2 regions of the Vibrio maritimus genome follow, and region 2 is predicted to be linked to the other one. Evidence: predicted binding sites of a transcription regulator. Region 2 holds the regulator's gene; the other holds the start of a gene.
What was found. The regulator PurR, encoded in region 2, represses purine synthesis genes. The targets are predictions, from matches to a motif close to TNANGNAAACGTTTNCNTNA.
Positions count from the first base shown of each region.

Region 1: ihfA (integration host factor subunit alpha) is a predicted target of PurR. The motif match lies at 5,537-5,556, and genes of this name have one in related genera.

Region 1 covers NZ_CP090438.1:1,949,454-1,956,728, forward strand. Annotated here, with positions in the region: gene ppsA (phosphoenolpyruvate synthase) at 1-1,711, shown strand, start outside; gene LY387_RS08980 (peptide MFS transporter) at 1,939-3,414, shown strand; gene LY387_RS08985 (thiopurine S-methyltransferase) at 3,467-4,120, opposite strand; gene LY387_RS08990 (RelA/SpoT domain-containing protein) at 4,352-5,128, shown strand; gene ihfA (integration host factor subunit alpha) at 5,200-5,493, opposite strand; gene pheT (phenylalanine--tRNA ligase subunit beta) at 5,959-7,275, opposite strand, start outside.
Region 2 covers NZ_CP090438.1:2,373,149-2,380,423, forward strand. Annotated here, with positions in the region: gene LY387_RS10770 (Ig-like domain-containing protein) at 1-2,228, opposite strand, end outside; gene torR (two-component system response regulator TorR) at 2,503-3,213, opposite strand; gene torD (molecular chaperone TorD) at 3,495-4,148, shown strand; gene purR (HTH-type transcriptional repressor PurR) at 4,486-5,490, shown strand; cyclic di-GMP riboswitch class I at 5,670-5,758, shown strand; gene LY387_RS10790 (TfoX/Sxy family DNA transformation protein) at 5,876-6,466, shown strand; gene LY387_RS10795 (TVP38/TMEM64 family protein) at 6,585-7,268, shown strand; gene LY387_RS10800 (DUF2007 domain-containing protein) at 7,269-7,275, shown strand, end outside.

The sequences.
Region 1 (7,275 bases), 420 kb from region 2:
GGGTCTAGGTGAGATGGTAGTACAAGGTGCTGTGAACCCTGACGAATTCTACGTTCACAAACCACTACTCGAGCAAGGTCAAGCGCCTATCGTTAAGAAGACGTTTGGTTCCAAACTCATCAAGATGGTTTACTCTGACAACCAAGAGATTGGCAAACAGGTAGATATCATCGATACGTCTGATGAAGAACGTAACCAGTTCTCTCTAAACGACGAGGAGATCAAAGAGCTAGCGAAACAAGCGATGATCATCGAGAAGCACTATGAGCGTCCAATGGACATTGAATGGGCGAAAGATGGCATCGACGGCAAGCTATACATCGTACAGGCTCGTCCTGAAACGGTATGTTCTCAAAGCGAGCAAAACGTGATTGAACGCTTCCAGCTAAACAACAAAGCAGATGTGTTGGTTGAAGGTCGTGCGATTGGTCAACGTATCGGTACGGGTACCGTTCGTCTGGTTGATTCACTTGACCAGATGTCGCTTGTTCAAGAAGGCGATGTTCTGGTTACAGACATGACTGACCCGGACTGGGAGCCAGTGATGAAGAAAGCGGCAGCGATTGTGACCAACCGCGGCGGCCGTACTTGTCACGCAGCGATTATCGCTCGTGAGCTAGGCATTCCAGCTATTGTTGGTTGTGGCAACGCTACCGACAGTCTAGAAGATGGCGCTGTGGTTACTGTGTCGTGTTCTGAAGGTGAAACGGGCTACGTGTATCAAGGTGAATTGGACTTTGAGATCCGCCGCTCTGCTGTTGACGAGCTGCCACTGCTACCAACTAAAGTGATGATGAACGTGGGGAACCCAGACCGTGCGTTCGACTTCGCTCAAATCCCTAACGAAGGTGTGGGCCTTGCGCGTCTTGAGTTCATCATTAACAAGATGATTGGTATTCACCCGAAAGCGCTACTGAACTTTGACCAGCAATCTCCTGAGCTGCAGGCTGAGATCACTCAGCGTATTCGCGGTTATAAAGATCCGATCGATTTCTATGTCAGCAAGCTGACTGAGGGCATTTCAACGATCGCAGCCGCGTTCTGGCCTAAGCGTGTCATCGTTCGTATGTCTGACTTTAAGTCAAACGAGTACAGCAACCTTGTGGGCGGTAAAGAGTTTGAACCACACGAGGAAAACCCAATGCTTGGTTTCCGTGGTGCTTCTCGTTATATCTCACCAGTGTTTGAAGACTGCTTTGAGCTTGAAACCCAAGCGATCAAACGCGTTCGTAATGAGATGGGACTGAAGAACGTTGAAATCATGATCCCATTTGTTCGCACGCCTAGCGAAGCTGCTCAAGTTATCGACCTACTTGCGAAGTTTGAGCTTCGTCGTGGTGAACAAGGCTTGAAAGTCATCATGATGTGCGAGCTACCATCAAATGCGGTTCTTGCCGAAGAGTTCTTGAAGTACTTCGATGGCTTCTCAATTGGCTCAAACGACATGACTCAGCTAACGCTCGGTCTTGACCGTGACTCTGGCGACGTGGCGCATCTATTTGATGAGCGCAACCCAGCGGTAAAAGCGATGCTGAAGATGGCTATCGATGCTGCCACTAAAGCAGGCAAATACGTTGGTATTTGTGGCCAAGGTCCATCGGATCACGATGACCTTGCAGAGTGGCTAATGGAGCAAGGTATTAGCTCTGTATCACTAAACCCAGATACGGTGATTGATACTTGGTTGAAACTGGGCAACGTAGCGAAATAATCAGACTGAGTAGCTCCACTATTTAAGCTGATTACAAACTAACGATAAACCAAATGCCAGGGTGTAAACTCTGGCATTTTTTCATTTACCACTTGTTCATCAAGCGAACGCGCGCATCGTTTTACATCAACATCGCTTGCAGGGTACGATCCTACATAGGCGAGTTAGGCGTCACTCGCATCTCTTCTAAAATACCGGCTTCTATTTCCAACCTTAAGAAGCCAACTATGTGGAACAAGCTAAACAAATCCATGATGGTCTGCCAGATGCTATTTGGCCTATCGTTCTATGGCGTTTTGGTCAGCCTGACGCGATTCTTTCTAGAAGACCTTAACTACAGTGAAGCCGATACCATGATGGTAGTTGGCGCTTTCGCCGCTATTGGTCCCCTATTCGCCATCGCTGGCGGGTTTATTGCCGATAAGTTACTAGGCGCCTACCGCTCGCTCACCATCAGCTATGCTGCATTTACACTAGGTTATCTACTTTTGGTCTTGGGTGCTACGACGCTTCATGTTCCTATGGCGATGGCAGGTATCGCGCTGGCAAGTTACGGACGTGGCTTGATGTCTCCGTCTTACCCTAGCCTCTATAAGCGCACATTTGCCACTCAAAAAGAGTTTGAGCATGGCTTTCCGATTAACTACTCGGTCAACAATATCGGTGCGTTCTTAGGACAATACCTGTTCCCAATGATCACACTCTATATTGGATTTAGCGGCGGATTTGCGCTATCTGCTCTGATGGCTGTTGTTGCTTTGTTTGTGCTGATAACACTGAACAAAAAGTTCAAACCACTTGGAAAGCCAATTGATACCGAACACGTATCGCTCAGAGCTTGGGGGGCCTTTTTTGCTCTATCGGCCGCTATGATTGCATTGGTGTTCTTTATGTTCTCCAACATGGATGTCGGCCAGAACATTGTGTATGCCATTGGAGTCGCTGCCATTGGATACTTTGTGTTTTTGATGTTTAAGGTGACGCGCTCTGAGCGACTAAAAATGGGCACCATCCTCATTATGACGTTTCTGACGACATGCTTTTTCGTCTATTACGGTCAAATGATGACATCGATGAACATTGTTGCCATGAACACACTTAAGGGTGAGTTGTTTGGTTTTATTCCACTCGAGCCAGAAGCGGCAATGGCAATGAACCCGCTGTGGTGTATGGTGGGTGGCCCGATTATCGCGACTCTATTTAGCCGTCTAGAAAAAAATAACATCCATTTATCGACGTCGACCAAGATCGCCGCAGCGTTTGTCTTTACTGCGATTGCATTTGGTATCTTAACCTACTTTATCTCAACCGTTGGCGAAGACGTTGCCATCAGACCTGAGGTTTTCCTCGCGGTTCACTTCTTCCAAGCAATGGCTGAAGTTGTAGTTGGTTCTATGGTTGTGGCCTTTATCTTGTCGGTTGCACCACATCACATCGAGAACTTCTCTGTGAGTTTGTTTTCTGTCGCGATCGCCTTAAGTGGTATTGTTGGAGCAGCGCTATCAACCAATATCGCACTAGAAAAGGGGCAACAACTTACCCAAGATATCGCTCAAACTGTGTACGGTGAATACTTTCAGCTGCTAACTGTTATGGCGGTTGTCATGATTGGTGTAGCGCTCGCTGCATCGAAAGTCATCCATAACATGTTGAAAGTCGCAGTAGACGCTGAACTGGGCGCTGGAGAGCTAGTGAAGCAGTAAAAGTGCAGAAACTAGAGCGGCAATCCGATGGTTATTGCCGCTCACAAATAGATTAACCTTGATGCGTGATCAACCATGCCTCTTCTGCAAAGCGGGTCAATCCTTGCTGAATACGACGGTGATTACTATCTGCTTCATCACGTTCTAGAAGTGTCACTTCAAACTCATCGCCAAAGTGCTGCGCCACTTCTGAACTTGGTACGCTGTAAGGAGGGCCTGCCATTTCACTTTGAACATAATCAAGCGTGATAAGGAGAATACGACCACCCGGTTTCAGAGACTGTTTTAGTTTCTCAACGTACTGTACGCGCAACTCTTCCGGCATTGCGATGAGAGCAGCCCGGTCGTAGATAAGCTCTACAGGTTGAAGCGGTGCTGTAAAGTAGTCGCCGACATAGATGTTAAGCTCATCAAACTGGTACAACTCAAACTGACCGCTTATCGGCGTCACCATCGGTGTGTAGAAATGTTCAGCGAAGAACGAACGTACTGCGATTTGGCTAAGTTCAACACCTTGAATGTCTTCGTGGCGTTGGGCAAGCCAGACAAGATCCTCAGACTTACCACAAAGTGGGACGAAAACCTTGTCTTCGCGTTTTGGGGATAGTCGGTCCCAGTACTTAATGAGTAATGGGTTTACATCTTCTAAGTGGAAGCCAATTTTATTGGTCGCCCATTTGTCGTGCCAAAGTTCAAAATCGTTCATTTATGGTTCATGTTCGCTGTAGATAATGGTTAACGTAGAGTTTACAGAGTGCAGACAAAATGTCACACCTAATCGCGTAGATTTTAATTAGCGATAGGCATCACAGTTTACAAACTCTGTTACACAGTTTGTATTGGGTTTTCGGTATTGAACCCCATATTATTGTTAGCAAGACTCCTGAGCGTTAACGCCCTTTTTGTTCCCGTTTTTGTAACGTAACTAGGAGAGAGAATGAGCACGTTTCTTCGTACTGCAGCACTAATGCTATTGGTACTCAGCCGCGCACCTGCATTTGCGGCTACGCTTAATCAATCCGATTCCACCCCAACAAAAGGAAAGCAAGAGCAAAACGAAGTTTGTCCATCTGTATTCAAACACAGTCTTAGTGGCTTGTACGGCATCGATGCTGTTCAAGGCGCTGCCTTCCAACCCCATAACGATTTTGACATCTTGTACAGCAAAGCCCACCAAGCTCAACATGAACTAGAAGCGCTTTGTAAAACTACCGCCCTACTGACTGACACCGACGCGTACTTCGCAGGCGTAAAATCTGCTGAGCGTGCAAAGGTGAAGATCGATACTGAGCTTAATGGGCAGGTAAACCAAATCACAGACCTAGCTCGTGGCACTATCGTCGCTAAAGACGTGGAGAGCCTTGTAGGCGCCTATGAAGCGCTTAGCCGTGAAGCCCAAGTCGTGCGTGTAAAAAACCGCTTTAAAAACCCTGCAGCGTCCGGATACCGTGACTTGAATATGTTGGTGAAACTACCTAAGACTGGGATTATTGCTGAAGTCCAACTTCACCTTAAAGACATCGCCGACGTGAAAAGTGGCCCTGAACACGATCTATATGAAATCGTCCAAGGTATTGAACGACGAGCAGCTGCTGAAAAACGCGAGCTCAACGAGTTTGAAACCGCGCAGATTGCCAGCCTAAGACGTCAATCGATGGAGCTGTATCAGAACGCGTGGCAGCCATACATCACAACGAATATTCGGGCGGCCTAATAAACTCAACATCAACCAATAGAAATACAAAAAGACCACACTAGGTGGTCTTTTTGTTTAACAGTAGGACATTAATCTACTTTGATGTTCTCGACTCGAGCCTTCAATTTCTGACCCGGACGGAATGTCACTACGCGTCGAGCGGAAATGGGAATGTCTTCACCAGTTTTAGGATTTCGACCTGGACGCTCATTTTTATCGCGCAAATCAAAATTACCAAAACCCGACAGTTTTACCTGTTCGCCACTTTCGAGTGATTTTCTAATCTCTTCGAAAAACACTTCTACCGTTTCCTTGGCATCCCTTTTACTGAATCCGAGTTTCTCAAATAGGTTCTCAGCCAGATCGGCTTTTGTGAGCGCCATAAAACTCCCCTCAAAGCTAATTCATACCTTGTTATCATAGTGATAACGCTAAAGATTTCGTTCGACCAATCAACAACATAACGGCCTAACTTTGAAAAGTGTAAGCCAACCTTCTGATTTTCGCCAACTTTTTTATTTCAGCGTAATGTCAGGATTTTGCGTTAACTTTTAGCAAGTTATCGTAAAAGTAGCATATTATGGATGCATAATTTACTACAAAACCCTCAAGCAATAGATATCACTACAATACAGCAAAAATACAGATGAAAATAAATTACAAACAAAGTACAAAATAGTGATATTGATACAGTATGGGAGAAAATTATTCCTTAAAAACAGTGAGTTGCGATGAATATAGAATATGAAACCAGTTTGTTTTATCGGCTAATACTGGATAGAAAAAAAGCGAGTTACTTTTCAGTAACCCGCTTTTCTAGGTAATTCGCGTTGACACGCTAACTGCGATTAGTCACGCAGCGTTGCACCAAATTTCTCAGAAATATGAGCAACAATTGCGTCTACTGCACCAGCAATATCAGCATCTTCAAGCGTACGCTCTAGAGACTGTAGAGTAAGCGCAATTGCTAAACTCTTCTTACCTTCTTCAACGCCCTTACCAACGTAAACGTCAAACAGTTTCGCGTCTTTCAGGAACTCGCCGCCTTGTTCCAGACAAGCTGCAACGATGTCGCCAGAAGCTACTGCTTCATCAACAACAACAGCGATGTCGCGACGGTTACCTGGGAACTTAGAAAGCCCTGCTGCTTCTGGAATCACTTTCGTGTTGATCGCTGACCATTCTACTTCGAATACGATAGTGCGACCGTTTAGACCGAACTTACGCTCAAGCTCTGGGTGAACCGTACCAATCACACCCACTTCTTTGCCATCTACAACGATTGCTGCAGATTGACCTGGGTGAAGTGCTGGATGTTTCGCTGCAGCAAATGAGTAGGCTTTCTCGTTTGCAGACAGTTCTAGAATCGCTTCTAGGTCACCTTTTAGGTCAAAGAAATCAACCGTGTTGGTTTCAATGTCCCAATGCTCTTCACTGCGTGTACCTGCAATCACACCTGCAAGCATAGGCTCTTGGCGCATACCGTTTTCAGCGTTCTCACAAGGGATGAAACGTAGGCCGTATTCGAATAGACGAACACGTGGCTGCTGACGCTTCTGGTTGTGAACAACGGTATTTAGAAGACCTTGGATAAGACCAAGACGCATTGCTGACATTTCCGCAGAGATTGGGAAAGGCAGAATCAATGGCTCAACGTCTGGCACAACAAGTTTTTGTTGCTCTGGCTCAACAAAGCTGTAAGTAATCGCTTCATGGTAGCCACGATCAACAAGCAGATCGCGTACACGTTTAAGTGGAAGATCCGCTTCAACGTGGTTGTGCATCTTAAGTGTTGCAGCAGGGTGTTGATTTGGAATGTTATCGTAACCGTAGATACGACCCACTTCTTCAATCAGGTCTTGTTCGATTGCGATATCAAAACGCCATGTTGGCGCAACGCCCGTCCAACCTGTATCAGTTGTCGTTACTGTTAGACCTAGACGCTCTAGGATCTCAACAACTTCAGCGTCAGCGATGTGGTGACCAAGAAGTGAATCTAGCTTAGTACGGCGCAGTTCAACCGTGTTTGGCTTAGGCAGATCTGCGTCAGACTCAACAGCAACCACAGGTGCTACTTCACCGCCACAGATTTCAACTAGAAGCTCAGTTGCACGCTCCATCGCGCTGACTTGTAGTGCATAGTCAACACCACGCTCGAAACGCAT
Region 2 (7,275 bases):
GCAGCGCCCGTTGTATAAGGATTGGCCAGCCCACCATTGTTGTATAACTGCACATGCAAAAGATCTAAGGTATCCCTTAATTGATCGATAAGGGGAATATAAGCGCCCCAAATGCCTGAGTAAGCGACCATTCCGCCTTGCACATACGGATGTTCCGGTGCCATGGTAAGGTACATGTCGCCGCCCGTTCTCGCTTCGATAGCTTGTAGTGCACGCGGCAAGCGCGCTTGGATTTGACTGCCGTGGACGAGATTTGAGCCGCTTTCGTAATCAACATCCAATCCATCAAACCCCCACTCATTGATGATCTCGGACAAGCTCGAGACAAACGCTGTTTCATCCGCGTCTGTGTTCAGTGTTATCGTACCTTCAGCGCCACCAAGCGACAGAACGATAATCTTACCTTCCGTTTGCAAGTCTTTGATGTCTTGTTTGAACTGAACGGGATCTATCGGCGCACAGCTCGAGTAGATGTCACCATTGTAGAGATTAAAATGCACCGTACCATTACTGTTACGATCATTGTCAGCAAAAGCAATGTCGATAATGTCCCAGTCTTTCGACATTTGGTTAAGTGGGATTGGACAGCCCGCACCATTGACAAAGTTGTGCCAGTAGCCGATGAGCTTATGTTTCGGTTGGACTACAGATTTTGCCGACACGCCAACGCTAGCAGACGTCACCGTATTCCCTTGCAGATCCGTGCTGATGACACTCAATTGATAGTTCCCTATGGTCGTTGGCGTCCAAGAGAACTGATACGGCGCTGTGGTGTCACCGCTGACCAAAAGACCATTCGCGTAGAGTTCAACCTTAGCCACCTCACTCTGCAGGGAGCTGACATTCGCATTCACAGTCACAGCTTTGCCAATCGCGACGACATCGCCAGAAGAAGGAGAAGTAATCGTAGCGACCATAGGTTGATCAGTCACTGATACCCTTGTGTTTAACTGATTGCTGTTACCTTCATTGTCAGTAGCAATGACCTGTAAATCTACAGAGCCCTGTCCCACCGCATTCCACGTCCATTGATAAGGTGATGCCGTCACTAAGCCTATTGACGTACCATTCACGAATGCCTCAGCATCGGCAACTGTTCCATCTAGATCCTCAATATTCGCAAGGATAGTGACATCACTTCCTAATAGAACCGTTTCGCCTTCTACCGGTGAAATAAGTTCAATATTTGGTGCTGTCGCACAGGCACCCTGTCCACTCCAGGCATCTTGCCAGTACTGTCCAACGCCAGGCTCATAAGCCCATGCCGAGTCAGATGAACACCAGCCGCCAACAAGACACTGATAGAGCTCGCCATTGTTGACCACATTCTGCCCGGTTGCGTAGCTACTGCCAGCGATATAGTTTGTCGCACCTGAGCATTTACCTCCTGCCGATGCTATGGCTTCAACCGTGATAACTTGCGACTGGGACGTCGCGCCTTTATCGTCTGTCGCAACGGCTTGTATCGTATAGCTGCCCGCAGCGGTTGATATCCAATCCATGACCCAAGGAGCGACGGTCACAGACTTTTCTAGTGCACCATTGACACTAAATTCAACCTTGCTAATGGTACCATCCGAGTCTGAGGGCTCTGCGGTAAACTGGACACTATCTCCTACCGAAACTTGAGTCTTCGAACTGGTCAAGGTAACAACAGGTGGTTGATTAGATGCGTCTACGACTGAGAATGTCTGAGCCGATTGTGTCGACGCACCTTTATCATCAATGGCTGTCACTACCAGTTCATAATTGCCACTTTCCGTCAACCAAGTTACTTGGTAAGGAGCGCTCGACAGCACTGCCAGTTGCGCCCCTTGCAGCTCAAATATCACCTCTCGAACTTCCCCATCACTGTCTTCGGCCAATGCAGAGAAGGTGACTTGGTTTCCTGAGGCTAACTGTGCGTTGGAGGCTGGAGAAGTAATCGTCACTGAGGGAGCAGCGTTTGTGCCACCAGCATCACAGGCCCCTATTAATGACCATTCTTGATAAGGTTCGGAGTGGTTAACAGGGTTAGCGTTCAGGTTCCACCAGTTCGCTTGGTACGCCGATGATTGCCATTGAACTTGAGCGCCACCGTTGTAACTTGTGCCGTCGTCCCAAATAGGAAAACTGTCACACTGTACTGCCAAGCTTGGTGCAGAAAACAGTAAACTCGAGGTAAGCATCAGCGACAAATTCACTGACCGTTTAAATATTGGAATAGAGCCTAATTGTAGCTTGGTCATGGAAAATCCTTTTGTTGAACCAAAGAATGTCGTTGCCAATCAATGCTGCCCAATAGAGGCAGTTCAACGGAAACGACGCCACTTTCAAACTAGCTCAGGTTTATAGAGTCTTTTTCCGACTCAGAAAGCACCGACTTCTCACGCGAGTCAGTTAACAAAAATAGTTACAAGTTGCATATACAACGACCAAGTATCTCTACATTGCTCCCATAAAAAAGCTCCAGCTATCAAAGAGACAACTGGAGCATTTTCTATCACTACACGCTAGCCGACTTTAATCACCAGCAAACATGTAGCCCTCGCCATGGACAGTGATAAATATCTGTGGATTCTTTGGATCTGATTCCATCTTGGCACGCATGCGACGGATAAGAACATCAATGGTTCTATCGTTCGGCGCATCAACTCGATGACTGATCATATTGAGGATACGCTCACGGCTCAGAACTTGATTTGGATACGTTGAGAGTGCAACTAACAATTCATATTCAGCCTTGGTCAGTTTTACAGGGTCGCCATTATTCGTCAGTGAACGACGCTGCTTATCGAACGTCCATTCACCAAAGTGAACCACATGCTCGTTTTGCACTGACTCTTCAAGTACTGGCTGTTTGCGCGCTAGTGAAATACGCCACAATAGGTTTTTTACTCGCACTAACAGTTCACGTAGCTCAAACGGCTTAGTGACATAGTCGTCTGCACCCATCTCAAGGCCAACAATACGGTCAATACTATCGGTGCGACCGGTCACCAAAATGATTCCAATGTCTGACTGACTTCTTAACTCTCTTGTCAGCATCAAACCATCTTCACCAGGGAGGTTAATATCTAACATAACGAGATCGATACTGGATTCTTCCAGCACCTGACGCATCGTCTGACCATCTTCAGCTTCGCTAACCAAGTAGCCTTCATTTTCGAAGTAGCCAGCCAGCTTACTGCGAGTGACTACGTCATCTTCTACAACCAAAACGTGATATTTCATCTGTGGTTTCTCAATCTTGTCATGACAGGGACATTCTATTCATAAACATTCACAATTCTAGTCTACATCCCCTCATAGGCATGGAAACCTTACTATTTTTTGATTCAAAACAACCAAAACGATTGCGTCTCATATGCAACGAATACTCGTGTTAACTTACCCTTAAAGAAATTAATTTTTGTCTTATTTTTTCATAAGTTAACTCAATTTTTCACACAACAAGTTATTGCTATTCATCTTTATTGGCTAAAATAGAGTTATCATTTTTGGAGATTATTCAAATGCAAGAAATCAAAGCATTTAATGAGCAACGCGCAGAAATCTATTGGTGGCTTTCAAGCCTATTCGCTGCCGAGCTCACTGATGATGAACTCAACAAATACCATAGCCCTGAAATTCGCTCTTTCTTATCTGGCTTAGGAGAAAACCCTTCCCTAAAAGAACCCATTCAGGTCTTTACAGAGTCCTTGAACCGCCTTCAAGTCAGAGAAGACGCACAATTAGAGCTTTCTGCCGATTTTTGCGATCTATTTTTAAAGTCGGACAAGCATGGCGCATTGCCTTATGCCTCTATGTATATTGGTAAGTCTGGTCTTTTAAATGATCAACCTGCACAGGATATGGCTGACCTGTTAGCTAAGCACAGTGTGGCAGTGAATAAGGACTTAAATGAGCCAGCGGATCACCTCGCGATCGAGCTAGATTTTCTAGGCAACTTAATCATTCGCTCCAATGAGCTTGAAGCGGAAGCACATATGAACGATGCGCTGCACGAGCAAGCAGAGTTCATCAAGAACTACTTGATGACATGGCTACCTCAGTTTGTTGCGAAATGCCAAACCAACGACGAGTTTGGGTTTTATGCCTCTGCCGCTAAACTACTCGAAGCATTCTGCCAACTTGACTACACCTACCTAGAGGGTGAGCAAGGCTAGCCAACCTTAAAGCGCAAATCATTTGCATCACATCTGTGAGAATTAATTTGCGCTTTAGTTATAAATTTATTGGATAAGTCATTGCCAGCGCCCAAACCTAAGTCTACAATCCGCCGTTTAAATGCAAATGCCCTTGGCATTCAACGCGGACTTGTGTCCAAAAACACCTGTTGAAATCTACGCTCTGAGCTTTTTTCGCCGTGGCTTGCATGCAACTTTCGGTTTTCGCAGCCAAATACTATGTTTACAACAACATAGCGTTATATGTTTGCAAAGACCACTATACTTGAAGCGGTACCAACGTTAATTATCAAGCCGCGACTAATAGGATATCACTATGGCAACTATTAAAGATGTCGCCCGCCTTGCAGGCGTTTCAACGACCACAGTATCCCACGTTATTAATAAGACTCGCTTTGTTGCTGAAGCAACTCAAGAAAAAGTGATGGCGGCGGTCGACGAACTCAACTACGCACCAAGCGCCGTTGCACGTAGCTTAAAATGTAACTCAACGAAAACCATTGGTATGTTAGTGACTCAATCAACTAACCTGTTCTTTTCTGAGGTTATCGATGGTGTTGAGAGCTACTGCTACCGCCAAGGCTACACGCTGATCCTATGTAACACTGGTGGTGTGTATGAAAAGCAACGCGATTACATTCGCATGCTGGCAGAGAAACGCGTGGATGGCATCCTCGTGATGTGCTCTGATCTTACCGAAGAGCTGCTAGAGATGCTTGATCGTCACGCCGACATTCCTAAAGTTATCATGGACTGGGGCCCAGAAAGCTCACAAGCGGACAAGATCATCGATAACTCCGAAGAAGGCGGTTATCTCGCAACGAAGTTCCTGATTGAAAAAGGTCACACTGATATTGCTTGTCTAAGCGGTCACTTGGAGAAAGCCGTGTGCCAAGAGCGTATCATCGGTTACAAACGTGCCCTTGCTGAGGCAGGTATCGAGATGAAAGACGATCGTATTCTTGAAGGCAACTTCGAATGCGATACAGCGGTTATCGCAGCTAACCGTATTGCTGCAATGGAAGACCGACCTACCGCTATCTTCTGTTTCAACGACACCATGGCGTTTGGCCTGATGAGTCGCCTACAACAACTGGGTGTGCGCGTACCTGAGGACATCTCTGTCATTGGTTACGATAATATCGAGCTGGCTGAGTACTTCTCGCCACCTCTAACCACGGTTCACCAACCTAAACGTCGTGTCGGTAAAAACGCGTTTGAGATTCTATTAGAACGAATCAAAGATAAAGGTCATGAAAAGCGCATTTTCGAAATGCACCCAGAGATTGTTGAACGAGACTCTGTCAAAAGCCTTACATAATGCTGACAAAAGTGCCTTTCCAGGCACTTTTTTTTGAACCCCATTCAAGTTTTCTTCTCTCGATTGTTAGTTTTTTACGCACCCTCAAGCACAAATAACCCACCATTATTTGAACCAACATCACATTTTTGCAACTGAGTAATCATAGGCTTATGTCGTTTTCATTTATTCTAATGAAGTCACGCACAGGGCAAACCATCTGAAAGGGTGGGACGCAAAGCCTCCGGCCTAAACCAATTTTTAATTGATAGGTAGCGGGGTTGCCGATGGCAAGGGGAGAAGACTCAGTTATGGCATATGCCTAACAGAGCTCTGACACCTGATTGCTATACTCTCGGACCTGATTCTGGTGACACAATCAATAACACCGAGAAAAGAATAAAGCATGGATAATCCTATACTAAAAAATTCAATGCAATTATTCGCTCAGCTTGGAAGAGTAAAGTCTCGCTCCATGTTTGGGGGATTTGGCATCTTCGTAGATGATACGATGTTTGCCTTAGCAGTGAATAACAAATTACATATCAGAACTAACCGTCAGACCGTATCCACCTTCAAAAAACTGGGTTACAAGCCTTATGTTTATAAAAAGCGTGGATTTCCCGTTGTTACTAAGTACTTCGCGTTACCTGAAGACTGTTGGCAAGATCAAGAAGGTATTCTCGATCACGCTAAACAGGCACTCGAGTTCGCGAAAACTGAGAAAGAGCAACAATCCGAAGCGAAACCTAATCGCCTGAAAGACCTTCCGAATCTTCGCCTTGCCACTGAGCGCATGCTCAAAAAAGCAGGCATTGAATCAGTGGTTGAACTTCAGGATCATGGTTCGGTTGAGGCTTTCAAGGCCATTCAGAGAACCCATTCAAGTACCGTAGGTTTAGAGCTTTTATGGGCTCTTGAAGGTGCGATAAATGGTACTCATTGGTCTGTGATTCCTCAGACTAAAAGAGACGAACTGGCTAGCTTAATTAATTAAGTTACGGTCATCTCGAGAAAAAATCAGCCTTATGGCTGATTTTTTTGTATTAGTTGAAAGGAAAAACATACTCAGCCTTTCTACTACACTAATACTGAGTCATCAAAAGGATATCGTCATGAGCAAGAAGCTGATACTAGGATTGGTTTTGGTTGCTGTCGTCATTTATTTGGGCATCAACTTTGGTCAACATCTCACACTAGAAAACGCAAAAGTACAGCAAGTAGCACTGAGTGAATACATCAATGAGAACTTTGTGGCTGCTGCCCTCACCTATTTCTTCGCTTACATAGCGATTACTGCATTCTCTGTTCCAGGCGCTGCCGTGGTTACCTTACTTGGCGCAGCACTGTTTGGCTTTTGGACTAGTTTACTGCTTGTTTCATTTGCGAGTACCATAGGCGCTACATTGGCATTCTTGAGCAGTCGCTTCCTACTTCGCGATTGGGTACAAAGTAAGTTCGGTTCGAAACTTGAGACGATCAATAAAGGTGTCGAAAAAGACGGTGCTTTCTATCTATTTTCTCTAAGACTCATTCCTGTGTTCCCATTTTTCTTGATTAACTTATTAATGGGTCTCACGCCAATTCGAGTCTCTAAATATTACTTGGTGAGTCAACTGGGTATGTTGCCAGGAACTGCAGTCTACCTCAATGCGGGTACTCAGCTAGCGAATATTGACAGTCTATCCGGTATTGTTTCCCCTACCGTGTTGGCATCATTTGCCCTACTCGGTTTGTTCCCACTTATTGCTAAATGGATTATGGGAAAAATCTCTCGCTCGCCACAGGTACAGGAATAGATGAAGA